Regions from separate parts of the Rhodococcus sp. PBTS 1 genome, predicted to be linked through region 1. Evidence: riboswitches for the same ligand, from Rfam matches in the RefSeq annotation. Region 1 holds a riboswitch; the other holds the start of a gene.
The links. A riboswitch is a leader RNA that binds a small molecule or an ion and turns the genes downstream of it on or off. The one in region 1 is predicted to bind cyclic di-AMP.
Positions count from the first base shown of each region.

Region 2: it holds a riboswitch for cyclic di-AMP, as region 1 does, so the genes downstream of both, A3Q40_RS13565 (transglycosylase family protein) here and A3Q40_RS05770 (C40 family peptidase) in region 1, are expected to answer to the same signal.

Region 1 covers NZ_CP015219.1:1,279,896-1,287,568, reverse strand. The annotation lists gene A3Q40_RS05790 (AMP-dependent synthetase/ligase) at 1-1,569, shown strand, start outside; gene A3Q40_RS05785 (glycosyltransferase family 4 protein) at 1,557-2,681, opposite strand; gene A3Q40_RS05780 (peptidase MA family metallohydrolase) at 2,699-3,952, opposite strand; gene A3Q40_RS05775 (C40 family peptidase) at 3,988-5,007, opposite strand; gene A3Q40_RS05770 (C40 family peptidase) at 5,292-5,876, opposite strand; cyclic di-AMP (ydaO/yuaA leader) riboswitch at 5,894-6,058, opposite strand; gene A3Q40_RS05765 (hypothetical protein) at 6,174-6,464, opposite strand; gene A3Q40_RS05760 (DEDD exonuclease domain-containing protein) at 6,608-7,673, shown strand, end outside.
Region 2 covers NZ_CP015219.1:2,970,888-2,978,560, reverse strand. The annotation lists gene A3Q40_RS13575 (helicase-associated domain-containing protein) at 1-1,115, opposite strand, end outside; gene A3Q40_RS13570 (hypothetical protein) at 1,229-1,420, shown strand; gene A3Q40_RS13565 (transglycosylase family protein) at 1,530-2,123, opposite strand; cyclic di-AMP (ydaO/yuaA leader) riboswitch at 2,131-2,281, opposite strand; gene A3Q40_RS13560 (glycosyltransferase 87 family protein) at 2,429-3,787, opposite strand; gene A3Q40_RS13555 (YccF domain-containing protein) at 3,855-4,286, opposite strand; gene A3Q40_RS13550 (hypothetical protein) at 4,363-4,572, opposite strand; gene A3Q40_RS13545 (cold-shock protein) at 4,769-5,188, shown strand; gene A3Q40_RS13540 (DUF2771 family protein) at 5,190-5,744, opposite strand; gene A3Q40_RS13535 (MFS transporter) at 5,741-7,378, opposite strand; gene A3Q40_RS13530 (glutaminyl-peptide cyclotransferase) at 7,425-7,673, opposite strand, start outside.

The DNA.
Region 1 (7,673 bases):
TTCGAGTGGCCGTTGCTGGACTACGCGATCTGGGCGGCGGGCGCGGTCACCGTGCCGGTCTACGAGACGTCATCGGCCGGTCAGGTGCGCTGGATCCTCGAGAACTCCGGCGCCCGGGTCGCGATCGTCGAGACGGTGGCGCACTCGAACATCCTCGCCGAGGTCCTGCCCGACCTCCCGCACGTGGAGCACACGTTCCAGATCGAGGTCTCGCCGGAGAAACAGGGCGCCGTGGAGGTTCTCACCGAGGCGGGCGCCGACCTCGGCGACGACGCGGTGGCCGCCCGCGTGGCGGCCCTGAAGTCGTCGGACCCGGCGACGCTGGTCTACACCTCGGGCACCACCGGTCGGCCCAAGGGCTGCGTCCTGAGCCACGCGAACCTCCTCGCGGAGAGCCGCGGCATCGCGGCCAGCGCACTCGGCGAGATGTTGACCGAGGGGCGCACCACGCTCATGTTCCTGCCCATGGCGCACGTGCTCGCCCGAGCGGTGTCCATCGCGGCGTTCGACCGGGGCGCGACGCTCGGCCACACCGCCGACATCCCCCGACTCGTCGAGAGCTTCGGGGCGTTCCGTCCGCACTTCATCCTCTCGGTGCCCCGCGTGTTCGAGAAGGTCTACAACACGGCCCGTCAGAAGGCGCACGGCGACGGCAAGGGCAAGATCTTCGACGCGGCCGCCGACACCGCCGTCGCGTACAGCCGGGCTCTCGAGAAGTCCGGTCCCTCACTGGTGTTGCGCGCCAAGCACGCGCTGTTCGACCGGCTCGTCTACGGCAAGTTGCGGGCGGCGCTCGGCGGGCAGTGCGAGCTGGCCATCTCCGGCGGTGCGCCGCTCGGAGAGCGTCTCGCACACTTCTACCGCGGCCTCGGCATCACCATCTACGAGGGTTACGGCCTGACCGAGACCACCGCCGCCGCGGCCGTGAACACACCGGGCAACCAACGGATCGGCACCGTCGGCAAGCCGCTGCCCGGCAACGCCGTGCGCATCGCCGACGACGGCGAGATCCTGCTGTCCGGCGGCGTCGTCTTCGGCGGCTACTGGAAGAACGACGACGCGACGGCCGAGGCGCTGACCGACGGCTGGTTCCACACCGGCGATCTGGGCACCGTCGACGACGACGGGTACATCGCCATCACCGGCCGCAAGAAGGAGATCATCGTGACCGCGGGCGGCAAGAACGTCGCCCCCGCCGGTCTCGAGGACTCGCTGCGGGCGAGCCCGCTGATCGGCCAGGCGATGGTCGTCGGCGACCAGCGTCCGTTCATCGGCGCGCTCATCACCGTCGACCCGGAGGCATTCCCCGGGTGGAAACAGCGCAACGGCAAGGACGAGTCGGCGACGGTCGCCGATCTGACCACGGACCCGGACCTCGTCGCCGAGATCGACGCGGCCGTCGCCGAGGCCAACAAGACCGTCTCGCACGCCGAGGCCATCAAGAAGTACCGCGTGCTCGCGGTCGACTTCACCGAGGAGGGCGGCGAGCTCACCCCCACGATGAAGCTCAAGCGGAACGTCGTCGCCGAGTCCTACGCGAGCGACATCGAGGCGCTCTACAGCAAGTGAGCCAACCGGGCCGCGAGGTCGTCCCACCGCCACTCGGTGGTGACGAAATCGCGGCCCGCGGCGCCCATCGCCGCCGCGGCGTCGCGATCACGCAGTACCTCGACGACGGACCGAGTGACGTCCTCGACATCCGTGCCGTCCACCGTCCGCCCCGTCACGCCCTCGATCACCGTCTCCGGCGCGCCGCCCGAGCGACCGGCGACCACGGGAACCCCGGTCGCCGAGGCCTCCAGGAACACGATCCCGAGGCCCTCGACGTCGAGTCCGGCACCGCGGGTGCGGCACGGCATCGCGAACACGTCGGCGATCGTGTGGTGGGCGGCCAGTTCGTCCGCGGGAACCGACCCGGTGAACACCACGTGCTCGGCCACCCCGCACGCCGTCGCCAGCCGTCGGAGCGCATCGCCGTACGGTCCGCCGCCGACGATGACCAGCACCGCGCCGTCGATCTGCTCACGGATGCCGGCCAGCGCTCGAATCAGAACGTCCTGACCCTTGCGCGGCACCAGCCGTGACAGGCAGAGGACGGTCGGGCGGTCCCCCAGCCCGTAGCGGGCGCGGAGCTCCGCACGAGCGGCGTCGTCGGGGCGGAACACCGTCGAATCCACGCCGGGCGGCACGTGCTCGAGCGCCGCATCCGATCCGAAGGCCGACGCGAACCGTCCCCGGGTGTAGCGACTGACGTAGGTGACGACGTCCGTGGTCGACCCGATGCGCCGCAGCGTCTGGCGCGCCGCGGGCAGCATCGACCACCCCACCTCGTGCCCGTGCGTCGACGCCACCACGCGCGACGCGCCCGCCCGGCGCAGATGCGGACCCAGCACCGCCAACGGCGCCGCGGCGCCGAACCACACCGTCTCGCACCCCCGCTCCCGCACCAACCGAGCCGCTCGACGCGCGACGAGCGGCGTGGGCAGCATCAGCGTCGTCGGGTGCCGCACCACCTCGAACGGCTGCTCCGCGTCGAACCGCACGTGCGTGTCCCCACGCCACCGCGGCGCGTAGACGACCAGGCTCTCCGGGGGCAGGAGCCGCGCGAACGTGTGCAGGTAGGACTGGATCCCCCCGCGGCGAGGCGGGAAGTCGTTGGTGACCAGCAGGGTTCGGCGCACCGACCAACCGTAGACCGTCAGGCGGACCCCGCCACTCTCCCTGCGACCCAGTTGCCCCACTCCATCAGGAACCTCTCCGTCGGCAGACCCAGCGTCGCCGACAGGGCGGCGTCGAGGCGCGTCGGGTCCGTGGGACCGCCGGCGAGCGCGCGGTAGAGCGCGAGCAGCCGGGCTTCGCCGAACCGATCCGCGACGAACGACGCGACCGACCACGCCGACTCGTACGCAATGGACCCGCGCGATCCCCCGGCCCCGAAATCGTCGTCCTCCGGCAGCACCGTCGGCGGCCCGCCGACCCGCACCACCGCGGTCAGCGTCGGGGCGATCTGCGCGAACTCCAGCCCGGAACCCCGGTACCCGGAGTAGTCCGCGACCCCCTCGAGCACCCACAGCGGAGCACCCTCCCCGGTGATCGTGCGCAGCGCCACGTGCGTCAGTTCGTGCTGGAGCACCGTGCGGCGGGTCGAGTCGGTCAGCCGCTCCGGCGCGGACGCGCCGAACACCACCCGCTGACCGGTCACCAGACCACCGCGCACCGGGTCAGCGATGGTCGACGCCGCCACGGCGGGCGTCGTCGATCCGTTGGCCAGCGAGATGAACTCGGCGTCCGACCCGGCAACCGTCACCACGGCGCGGCGGCTCCAGCCCTCGCCCGAGAAGTCGGTCACGGCGGCGACCGCGGCGGGAAGGTCCGCCGCCAGCGCGTCGAGGAACGCCCGCTGCTCCGGGTGACCGACGACCATCGAGGTGGTCGACCCGGTCGGCACCCGCACCGTCTCCACCGGGCCGAAGTCCCAGGGCCCTCGCCACGTCGTACGGCCGTACTGCGGCAGATCCGCATCCGACACGATCCGCCACTCGTCGCCGCGGCGAGCGACGACCAGCGACACGTCGCGGCGCGTGGGCGCGGTGTCGGCGTCGGCGTAGGCGTAGCGCAGAGCCACCCGCGGGGCCCAGACCTCGGTCGCGTCCACCGCGTCCGCCAGGTCGGGCGGCACCGGAGTCTCCGGTTCGTCGAGAATCTCGTATCCGAAGTCGGACAGCGGCACCGTAGCCAGCACGTCGGCGCGGGCAACCTCCCGCTCGGCGAACGCCGGATCGGCGGCGGGGTCGAGGACCGCGCGGACGGCGTCGTCGTCACCCGATCGGACCGCGGCGGCCCATCGATCGAGGAGGTCGCCGACCGCGGTGCGTCGTCGCTCGTCCGCGCTCGGCGCGGCCGCGGGGCGATCGGGTTCGACGGCGGGCTCGGCGCACGCGCCGAGCAGCATCAGGATCAGCAGCGCGGCGAGAGCGCGCGTCGCGGTCAGTATCGGCGGGCGCCGTAGAACGGCCAGGACGCCATCGACTCGACCCGCACGGGGACGCCGAAGGTGCTGGCGTGCAACACGTTTCCGTTACCGGCGTAGAGCCCGACGTGCGTGGCGCCCGGATAGAAGAGCACCAGGTCGCCCGGCTGCAGGTCCTCCTTGCTCACCGGGGTTCCGCCGGCCGCCTGCGCCTGACTGGACCGCGGCAGCGTCTTGCCGACCTGCTTGTACGCCCAGACGACAAGCCCGGAGCAGTCGTATCCGTCCGGCCCGGTGGCGCCCCACACGTAGGGCTTGCCGATCTGCGTGAGTGCCGCCTGCAGCGCCCCCGCCTGCGATCCGGGCGTCAAGGAGTTCAGGATGACCGAGGGGTCGAACCCGGGCGGGAACGCCGACCCGGCGAGCTGGGCCTTCTCGTCGGCCGAGAGGGCTCCGAACGCGGCGACGACATCCGCGATCTCCGTCTGCAACGTGCTCTGCTTGCTCTGCAGATCGTCGCTGACCGCCTTGGCCTGCTCGGTGGCGGCGCGGGCGTCCTCGGCGGACCGGGCCGAGGCCTGCGCGGCGGCGGCCGCGGCGTCGGAGGTCGCGCGGAACCCGTCGACCACGGCGGCCGTGTCCTTGGAAATGACGTCGAGGGCCGCCATCTGGTCGAGAAGTTGTTGCGGAGAATCACTGATCATCACCGCGAACAGGCGGTTGGTGCGTGCGCCCTGGTAATTCGCGCGGGCGATCTTGTCGACGTCCGGGCGCAGGGTGTCGAGCCTCGCGCGGGCGGCGTCGGCGGCGGCGCGGTCGGCCGCCAGCCGGTCCTCGGCCTCGCGCTGGGCGGCGGTCTTCGCGTCGAGCTCGATCTGCGCGTTGTGCATCGCCTCGGTGGTCAGCTCCGACTGGTGGGACAGGTCCGCCAGTCGGGCCATGGCCTCGGAGGCCGACGTACCGGGTACGGGGTCTGCCGCGGCCGGGGCAGCGGTGAGATCGGACGCGGCCGGAGCCACGGCCACGGCGGCGGCCATGGCCACGGCGACTGCGAGACCACCGACGGTGCGACGGAACGGGGCCGGAGACGACACGGGCGGAGCTACTCCTTCGTCGAGTGCCGGACATCCGGCTGCCGAGGGGTGTCGATCGACGGGACGCCGGGGGCGCCCGGGTCGATCACGAGCAGGTTACGACGCCGCGGAGTTCCCGTCCCGGCTTCCGGAAACCTGGCAGGAATCGGGCTCGACGTCGTGAGAAACGACGAAAACCGAACCGGTGGTCGGCTCGGTTTTCGTCGATCGTCTCGTGGGTCGAGCGATCAGGCGTAGCGACGGGCGCCGTCGTACGGCATCGACGACAGCGGCACGACCTTGACGGGCTGGCTCTCGGTCGACGCGTGGACGACGTTGCCGTTGCCCACGTAGATGCCCGAGTGCGAGCCGCCGTAGAAGGAGATGACGTCGCCCGGCTGCAGCGCGTTCTGGGACACGGGGGTTCCGGCGGCGGCCTGGTCGTAGCTGGTACGGGGCAGCTCGATACCGGCCTGCTGGTAGGCCCACTTCACGAGGCCGGAGCAGTCGAAGGCGTTGGGGCCGGCAGCACCCCACACGTAGGGAGCACCGACCTTGCTCTCCGCGGCCTGTGCGGCCTGGGCTCCGGCGCTCAGGATGGGAGCCGGCGCGACGGGAGAGGGAATCTGGGGCAGCGCGGGAGCCTGCGGCAGCGGGGGCAGCTGGCTCAGGATCTGGTCCGGAACCTCGACGGTGCCGATGCCGGGGATCTCGACGGGCGCTGCGAAGGCGGGGGCAGCGGGGACTGCGATGGCGCCGGCCGTGAGGGCGCCGGCGACGAGCACGTTGCGGACGGGCCGCGTGGCAGTGCTGGGCTTGCGGTGTTTCGCCACGAGAAAGAGGTACTCCGTTTCTTCCTGTCATCCGCCGACCGAGTTAGCTGACGGGTTCGGGCTGGGAAGATCAGCCCTACCCGGCGTGACGCTGTCGCGTCGCGTCGGGATTCACCCCGGTGTAACGGTGGGTTCCCGGCTCGGACGCCCGGAAGAGGCGTCCGATTGAGCGGTGACATTGCGACGCAGTCCGCGGGTGGATCTGCTCGACTCCGCAATGTCTCGGAAAGATTACGAAACCGTCTCCGCGATGTCGAGTCGGCTCGTGACGTGTCGCAATTCGATCACGGTCGGCGCCTACCCGGCGACGTGCTCGGACCCGTGCCCCGACCCACCTGCGGCCCTGCCCGTCGTCCCGGTTCCACCCCCGCGGACCAAACGCAGACGAGGGATCAGGCCCCCGTCGGCGAGCACCCGCATCGCCTCCTGTTCGTCCTGCTCGAGCCGCAATCGGCGAGCGTGGGCGAGCCCCCCGACGGGCGCGACGTCCGGCACCGATGGCACCGCGGGCACCCCCAGGAGCACCGACACCACGCAGTCCGAGCACGCGTCTCCGCGCACCGAGCAGTCGCCGCAATCGACAATCATGTGATCTCCGTCTCATCGTGATGGTGGGCCGTCCGGGTGGTGTCACAACGGCTCCGTGACCGACGAGGCGGACGCTAACCCCGCCCACCGACACGATCGCGGCGCGAGGGTCGTTGTCGGTGGCCCGTTCTACGGTGCGCGGCGTGGGAAGAACGAGACCGGACGGCGCGGTCGCCGCCGACGGCCAGCTCGCGTTCGACGAGCTGGACACGCCGCTGCGGGACACCACGTTCGTCGTGGTCGACCTCGAGACCACCGGGGGTCGTCCCGGCGAGGACGCCATCACCGAGATCGGCGCCGTGAAGATCCGGGGCGGTCGCGTGTTGGGCGAGATGGCCACCCTCGTCGATCCCGGCCGCAGCATCCCGCCCGCCATCGTGCAGCTCACCGGAATCACCTCGGCGATGCTCGTCGACGCCCCGCGCATCGAGCGGGTCCTCCCGGCGTTCCTGGAGTTCTCGCGCGGCTGCGTGCTGGTCGCCCACAACGCGCGGTTCGACACCGGCTTCCTGCGCGCTGCCGCCGTGCGCATGGATCTCGCCTGGCCACGGTTCCAGGTGCTCTGCACGGTGCAGCTGGCCCGGCGGGTCCTCACCCGTGACGAGGCCCCGTCGGTCAAGCTGTCCTCGCTGGCCACCCTGTTCACCTCGTCCACCCGGCCCACGCACCGGGCGCTGGACGACGCTCGCGCCACCGTCGACGTCCTGCACGGCCTCATCGAACGGGTGGGCAACCAGGGGGTGCACAGCTACGCCGAACTCGTCGACTATCTCCCCACGGTCACCGCGGCGCACCGCGCCAAGCGGACGCTCGCCGCAGGACTCCCGCACGCACCGGGGGTGTACCTGTTCCGGGGCCCGTCGGACGAGGTGCTGTACGTCGGCACGTCGAAGAACCTCCATCGTCGGGTGCGGACCTACTTCACCGGCTCCGAGACGCGGGGGCGGATGAAGGAGATGATCGCGCTGGCCACGCGGGTGGACCACGTCGAGTGCAGCCACGCCGTGGAAGCGGGGGTGCACGAGTTGCGTCTCATCAGCGCCCACACGCCGCCCTACAACCGGCGGTCGAAGTACCCGCGCAAGGGATGGTGGGTCGCGCTCACCCGCGAGTCGTTCCCGCGGCTGTCGGTGGTGCGTACCCCCGCCGCCGGGGCGATCGGCCCGTTCGCCCAGCGCACCACCGCCGTCGAGAGCGCCGGACTGATCG
Region 2 (7,673 bases), 1.7 Mb from region 1:
GCGGCGATCGGCTTGTCGTTGGCGTCGCGCATGCCGACCGACCACGGGAGCCGCGGCAGGTCGAGCCAGGCACCGGCCAGCGCCGCCCACCGCACCGCGGGCGGGGAGGCGAGCCAGGCGTCGGCGGCGGACGTGGGCGCCCAGTGATCGTCGGTGTCGGACGGCGGCGACGGGTCCGGGGCGCCGGAGGCGAGCAGGCCCGCCGCGGCGAGGAGCTCGACGAGGAACGCGGCCTGCGTCTCGTCGAGGTCGCAGGTCTTGGCGATCCGGCGGAGCTCGCGCACTCCGAGCCCGCCCGCCTTCAGTGCGGGAGCGGGCGTGCTGCCGAGCGCCGCCAGCACGTTCTCGCACAGCCGCAGCAACTCCAGCGCCTCGCCCGCGGCAGCCGCGTCGACGTCCCGCGGGTTCTGGATCTCGCGCTCGGCGGGCGGTGGGGTGAGCCTGGTCGGGTCGGAGACCGGCTCGCCGCGCAGCACCTGGCTCACCTGCTGGGGGAGCTCGACCGTCTCGTGGTCGACGCGACCGAGCAGCCCGGCCGCGAGCAACTGCTGGACGGGACGGTCCGACGGGGTGCCCGGTGCGGCGTCGCGGGTGCGACCGAGGTTGCTCGACCGCGAGAGGGTGGTGAGCAGCTCACGCCGGCGGTCGTCGATCTGCTCGAGCGCCGCGGCGACGGACTCCTCGGTGAGGCCGCGATCGGCGGTCACGAAACGACCGACGCGCCACGGCAGTGCGTCCCGGGCCGCGGACACGGTCCGCAGGTCCGTCGTCCCGCGCACCAACGCGAGCGACCGCAGGGTGGCCAGCGCGGCGTCGACGGCCTTCTTGGTGGCCTGCTTGTTCACGAGCGCGTCGAGGCGCTTCCGCGGGACGGCGGCGGTGTCGCCCTGCTCGAAGAGCAGCAGTTCGAGCACCGTCAGGGTGGGGGTGTCGAGGTCCTCGACCGCGCGCAGCACCGACGCGCGCTGTTCCGCGCGCACGGCGAGGATGTCGAACGTCGCCGGGGGCGGAACGCTGAGGTCGGGACGCAGGCGCAGCAGCTCGCCCAGCTCCTCGTCGCTGCGCGCGGCCAGCCAGTCCGCGAGCGGGGGCGTCTCGCCCGGATCGGTGCTCATCGTGATCGAGCGTAGAACGTGGGTGCGACATGCCCGGCCGGGGCCGGGACTCCCCGGTCCGGGAGTGACCGGGTCGTTACCCACGCCGGGACCGGTCGATGCCAGAATGAGGTATGGCGAAGAACGAGAAGAAGCGCTACGTCGATCCGGGCTGGCCGCAGGGCAACGGCGACGACGACCACGCGGTGACGGAACTGACCTCGGCCCGGGCGGGCAATCTCTCTCCCTACGGCGAGGAGATCGAGTTCCCGCTGCCGCCCGAGTCCCTGCCCTACGCGCACCCGCACACCGTCATCAACCGCTGATCCGCAGCCCGACGAGCAGTCGGCACGAACGCGCAGCCCGCCGAGCAGTCGGCACGACGAAGGCCCCGCACCGATCGGTGCGGGGCCTTCGTCGTCGTGTCGCGGGAGATCAGCGCGGCAGCAGGTTCTGGTTCGCCTCGATGAACGCCGACACCTGGGGGTCGGCGACGGCGGAGCGCACGAACTCGACGACGGCGGGATCGTCGGTGACGGTCCGGACGAGGTCGGTCAGTCCCTGCAGCGCCTGCTCGGTGGAGGGGACGCTGGTCAGGTCCGGGAGGGCGGGAGCCGGCGCGGGCACGGGCGCCGTCTGGGCCGGTGCGTCACGCTGGGTGGGGGCGCTCGACAGGCCGAGCTTGGCGGAGCAGGAGGGCCAGGCGCCCCAGCCCTGCGACTCGAGCACGCGCTCGGCCACCACGATCTGCTCTTCGCGCGAGGCCTGGTTGGCGGTGGCAGCGAATTCGCCGCCGCCGTGTCCGGTCCAGGTGCTGGGCGAGAACTGCAGTCCGCCCTGAAAACCGTTGCCGGTATTGATGCCCCAGTTGCCGCCCGCCTCGCACTGTGCGAGCCGGTCCCAGTCGGAGTCGGGTGCCGCGGTGGCGGTGCCGCTGAAGGCAACGCCGGCGGTGCCGACCAGGGCGCCGGTGACGGCGACCTTGGCGACGGTCTTGCCTGCGGTACTCGGCTTGCGGTGACGTCCCATGTTCGTTGTTTCCTCTCCACACGCGCCTGCGAGGTCAGCTGTCGGATTCGGGCTGAGAGGTAGCCCGGCCCCGCGTCGTTCCCGGCTTGGAACGGGCGAGGCTTCACCCCGAGGCCGCGCCGCTCCCGGTGGGGTGCGACGGTCGGCCGGTCATCTAAGAAGGACGTGGTGGGTCCCCCGCCCTCGCCCCTGACTTCGGTCCGTGATGTCCGTTCGATTCCCGCGGGACGAGGTTGAGCGCGGCGGGTCGAACGTGGCCGTGTGTTCCGGCCGAAGGGGACACTATTACGAAACGGGCAGTGATGTCACCGTTCCATAACGTCCGCTGGTCGGCGCGTCGCGCGGGCGTTGTGAGGAGTGGGTACGGGTTCGTGCAGATGAGAGCCCGTGAGGGCGTCGACACCCGTCTCGTCATCGCTCCGTGACCGACTCGTGATGTGAGGGAAGTCACAGAAGCGAAGGACGAGAGCGACCACCATGATCACCAGGACCCCGGTGGTGGGGTAGACCGTCTGGAAGGCGACGCCCTCCAGACGTGACGACGGCGGCAGCATGAACGTCCCGATGGCGTAGACGTCACCGGGGGCTACCCAGAACCACGCGATCTGTGGCAGGGCGGCGACCGCCGGAAGCAACCACGCGAGCGGCGACGAGGAGCGCAGGGCCACGTCCACGCAGACGAGGAACAGCGGGAGCAGCCACACCCAGTGGTGGCCCCAGGAGAACGGGGAGATCAGCGGCGCCGTCAGGCCGCAGACGATCAGGCCGAGCAGTGGCAGGCCCCGGCGGTGGGCGGCGGCCGCGACCAGCAGTCCGGCGATCGCGACGACGGCCGCCACGAGGATCCACGCCACCGTGTTCGAGTCGGCCACGCCGAACCATCGCGGCACCGACGCCCGCAGCGACTGATTGGCTCCCGAGGTGATGTCTCCGATCCGGGAGGAATCCGAGATCGCGCCGAACCAGTACGTCGCGGCGTCGGAGAACAGGACGACGAAGCCGACGACGACGGTGGCGGCCGCGGTGACCACCGCGGTGACGAGCGCGCCCCATTGCCGGGTCAGACCCAGGTGGATCAGGAACAACCCCGGCGTCATCTTGATCCCGGTGGCGATGCCGACGCCGATGCCGCGGAGCCGGCTGCGCTCGCCCCGGCCGAGGTCGAAGAGGACGAGGGCGAGCAGAGCCAGATTGATCTGTCCCAGCCAGATCGTCATGCGCACCGGCTCGAGCCAGGTGACGATCACCGTCAGCGCCGCGGAGACCACGTGCAGGCTGCGGTCGTCGCGGAACCCCAGGTGCAGCCAGCAGAACCGCACGATCAGGTAGATCAGCACGAGGTTGCCGAGCCAGAAGATCAGGTGTGTGGTGGCCTCGGACACCAGGCCCAGCGGGGCGAAGACGACGGCCGCGAACGGGGGATAGGTGAACGGCAGTTCGCCGACCAGGTCGTGCGCGTAGAGCGGCGCCGACGTCCACACGGTCGCGCCGCCGGCGCGGTAGACCAGGGCGTCGATACCGAAGCGGAAGAGCCCGAACTTGGGGACGTCGAACGGGATCAGTCGATCGTGCGCGATCACCGCCACGACCGCGCCGACGATCGTCGCGGCGACGAAGACTCGATGTGATTCGAAGGTACGGATCGGCGAGGACTTCGGTATCACGCACAGCACTCTAGACCGTACGTGCGGGTTTTTCGCGCAGCGCGACGGGCGCGGGAGACCGGCTCTTCTACCCGACGCGACCCTTCGCGTAGGACGGTCCGGGCCGCACCGCGCCGGGCCCGTACGCGTCGGTGTTCACGATGTCCTTGCCCAGCGGCATGAGCGACACCGGGATCATCTTGAGGTTCGCCAGCGCCAGCGGGATCCCGATGATGGTGATCGCCATCGCGACGGCCGTGATCACGTGCCCGATCGCGAGCCAAATCCCGGCGACGACGATCCAGACGACGTTGCCGATCAGCGACGCGACCCCGGCGGTGGGGCGGTCGACCACCGTGCGGCCGAACGGCCAGAGGGCGTACGCGCCGATGCGGAACGCCGCCAGTCCGAAGGGGATGGTGACGATCAGGATGCAGCAGACGATGCCGGCCAGGAAGTAGCCGAGGGCCAACCACAGCCCACCGAAGATCAGCCAGACGATGTTGAGCAGCAGCCGCATCGGTCCAGTATGCCGCGCGGCGGGCGGGTCGGCGGGCCGGTCGGCGGGCGGGTCGGCGGGCGGGTCGGCGGGCGGGTTACCGAGCGCGACGACCGGAACGCAGCGCGTGCACCAGTCCGAGCAGCAGCCCCAGGGGGCACAGCATCGCGGCGAGGTAGAGCCAGATGCCGGGCGAGAGGTCGGACACCAGCATGATCACGAACATCGACACGATCGCGAGGACACCCAGGCCGAAGCTGATCAGCGCGGCGAGGAGCAACGGGGGAGTGCGGGTCGAGGCGGTCACGCGGCAGAGCCTAGTCGGGGCCGGAGTACCATGATCACAGTCGCGTCTTCCCGCCGACCCCGGTCGGCGCGTGAGGCGCGCTTTGTCGTTGCGCCGCAGTCGTACTGCGGTCGGCGAGCAGTGCGGAACACGACAGGACGATCACGACCGGACGAGCACAACCGGTCGAACACGACGAGACGAACGGGTGAGAGCGGTGCCGACCGGCAAGGTGAAGTGGTACGACGTCGACAAGGGCTTCGGCTTCCTCGCGCAGGACGAGGGCGAGGACGTCTACGTCCGCGCGTCCGCGCTGCCGGCGGGTGTGGACTCGCTCAAGGCCGGCCAGCGCGTGGAGTTCGGGATGGCCGCGGGCCGTCGCGGGCCGCAGGCGCTGTCGCTGAAGGTGCTCGATCCCACTCCGTCGCTCCGCCAGAACGCGGCGGCCGCGGCGCGCAAGGACGCAGCGGCCAAGCGGCACTCGCCGGACGAGCTGCACGGCATGGTCGAGGACATGATCACGCTGCTCGAGGCGACGGTGCAGCCGGAGTTGCGCAAGGGGCGCTACCCCGACCGCAAGACCGCCCAGAAGATCTCCGAGGTGGTCCGGGCGGTCGCGCGCGAGCTCGACAGCTGACCTAGCCGTCCTCGGCGGTTCCGGTCCCGCCGTCCCCGCTGTCGCCGCCCTGGCCCTCGCGGGTCGTGGCGATGGACCAGATCGCGTGGCTGACGATCTCCTCCTGATTGGTGTCCACGTCGATCACGCCGGACGGCAGACGCACCTCGACGCCGACCAGGTCGAGGCCGTCCCGCGTGGGCTCGACCGTGAGGGTGTTCCGTGTTCCGGGGGCGAAGTAGTCGTCCGCCTCGAGGGCCTCGCCGGTCTCGGGGTCCTGGTAGACGGCCGCGAAACCCCAGGGGCTGTCGGAGATCTCGCCGGGCAGGGACAGCTGCAGCGGGTGACCGGGGCGCACCGGCAGGACCGCGGTGCTGCCTTCGTACTCGCACAGCGGTTCCTGCACCGGGCAGTACCGGAACGGCTCGACTTCGGCGAAGCGGCCGTCGGCGAACGCCGAAATCCGCGGCGTCCGTTCCGGCGCGTCGACGATCGCGCGGCCGACCACCCAGACGAACGCGACGCCGACCACGGCCACGAGGGCGCCGACGGCCAGCAGGACGCGCCGGGTGGTCATCGAACGCCGCCGCGGTCGGTCGTCGGGTGCGTGACGTGGTCGGGCCGCGCCACCTCCTGATGCGCGCGAACGGGTCGGTTGCCGCCGAATCCGGGGAGCATCGTCGTTCCCCGGTGGGTCAGGAGTGTCTGCACGAGCCCGATGGTAAGGACCACGGAGACCACCGTGAAGCCGATCCAGTACTCGGTGGGCAACAGCACACCGAGGGTGCCGCCGAGGACCCAGCTGAGCTGGAGCACCGTCTCGCTGCGTCCGAAGCCCGACGCGATCGACTCGGGCGGCAGGTCGTTCTGCAGCGACGCGTCCAGCGAGACCTTCGCCAGCGCGCTCGCGGCGGCCGCGACGAGGGCCGCGACGGCGGCGGTGGCGAGGCCGTCGAGAACGGCGGCGAGGACGGCGACGACGGTGACCGCGACGGTGCACCGCACCACCAGAACCGACGGTCGACCCAGCCTGACCCGCGCGCCGGCGGCGTTGCCGGCGAAGTTCCCCAGGCCCGCCGCCGCGCCGACGAGGGCGAGCATGAGGGCCTGCTGCAGTGGTTCGTGCTCGGTCTTCGACTTGGCTACGAACGCGATGTAGAGGGTGAGGAAGCCCGTGAGCACGCGGATGGTGCCGTTGCCCCACAGGCCCGTGAGGACCTCGCGGCCCAGGGGTTGGCGTCGCTTCGACGGCGCGGGGACCACACCGAGGGACTCGGTGTCGGCGTCGGCGTGATAGCCGAGGGTGGCGGGCACCTCGCCCTCGGTGACCTCGACCCACGACGGGATGCGCATCGCGAGCCACGCGCCGAAGAGCGCGAGCGCGAACGTGAACCACAGCGCCCCGGCGGAGCCCAGCGCGAACGCGATGGCGGCGGCGACGGCCCCGGCGGTGATGGTGCCGCCGACCAGGCCGAAGACGGTGAGGCGGGAATTGACCCGCACCAGGTCGATGTCCGGCGGCAGCACACGGGGGGTCACCGCCGACTTGAGCACCGAGAAGGACTTGCTCAGCACCATCATGCCGAGGGCTGCCGGATAGAGCAGCCAGGAGTCGAACTCGAAGACCAGCACCACCGCAAGGACCGCGCGCAGGGCGAACGACGTGCTCAGCGCGATCCGACGGCCCCGTTGCAGCCGGTCGAGCATCGGTCCGATCAGCGGCGCGATCACCGCGAACGGCGCGATGGTGATGAGGAGATAGAGCGCGACCTTGGTCTTGTCCTCGCCCGTGGCGGCGGAGAAGAACAGGGTGTTCGCGAGCGCGACCGCCATGGCGGCGTCGCACGCGAAGTTGGCCATGGTGGCGTACGTCAGGGCGGTCAGGCCCGACTTGTCGGCGCCGTCGGCGGTGGCCGCCCGGCGGAAGGTGGCGATGCCCTTGCCGGTGATCTCGCGGCTGCGGAGGGCGGCGACGCGGGTGACGGTCAACTTGCGCGGCATAGCGGGCCGTCGCGGACCGGCTGCTCCCTCGTCGCGGTGCGTCCCCGACTCGGGAGGGGTGGGGGTCTCGCCGACGGGATGCAGGGGCGGCAACGGGGTGCGCCGCGCGCCGCGAGTCGGTCGCGGCTCGGCGGGCGAGTAGTTGTCCCATCCCGGATGGCGCTCCGGGTTCTGCGGGTGGTCACCTCCCTGGCCTGTCACGGGTTCCATTGTTCCCCATGCGAGCCCGGTGTCACCGATGCCCCGGCGGAGTCCGTCACGCGTCGGCGGGAACGAACTGCACCTCGAACATGGTCGGCCAGAGTTTGCCGGTGACGAGGAAGCGGTCGGTGCCGTCCACGGCGGCGATCCCGTTGAGCACGTCGACGTCGGCGTCCGGATCGAGCGACGCGCGCAGCGGTGCGGCGTCGACGACGGCGGTCACCTCGCCCGAGTCGGGGTCGATGCGGACGATCTCGTCGGTCTTCCAGCGGTTGGCCCACACGCCGTCCGGCGTGCACTCGAG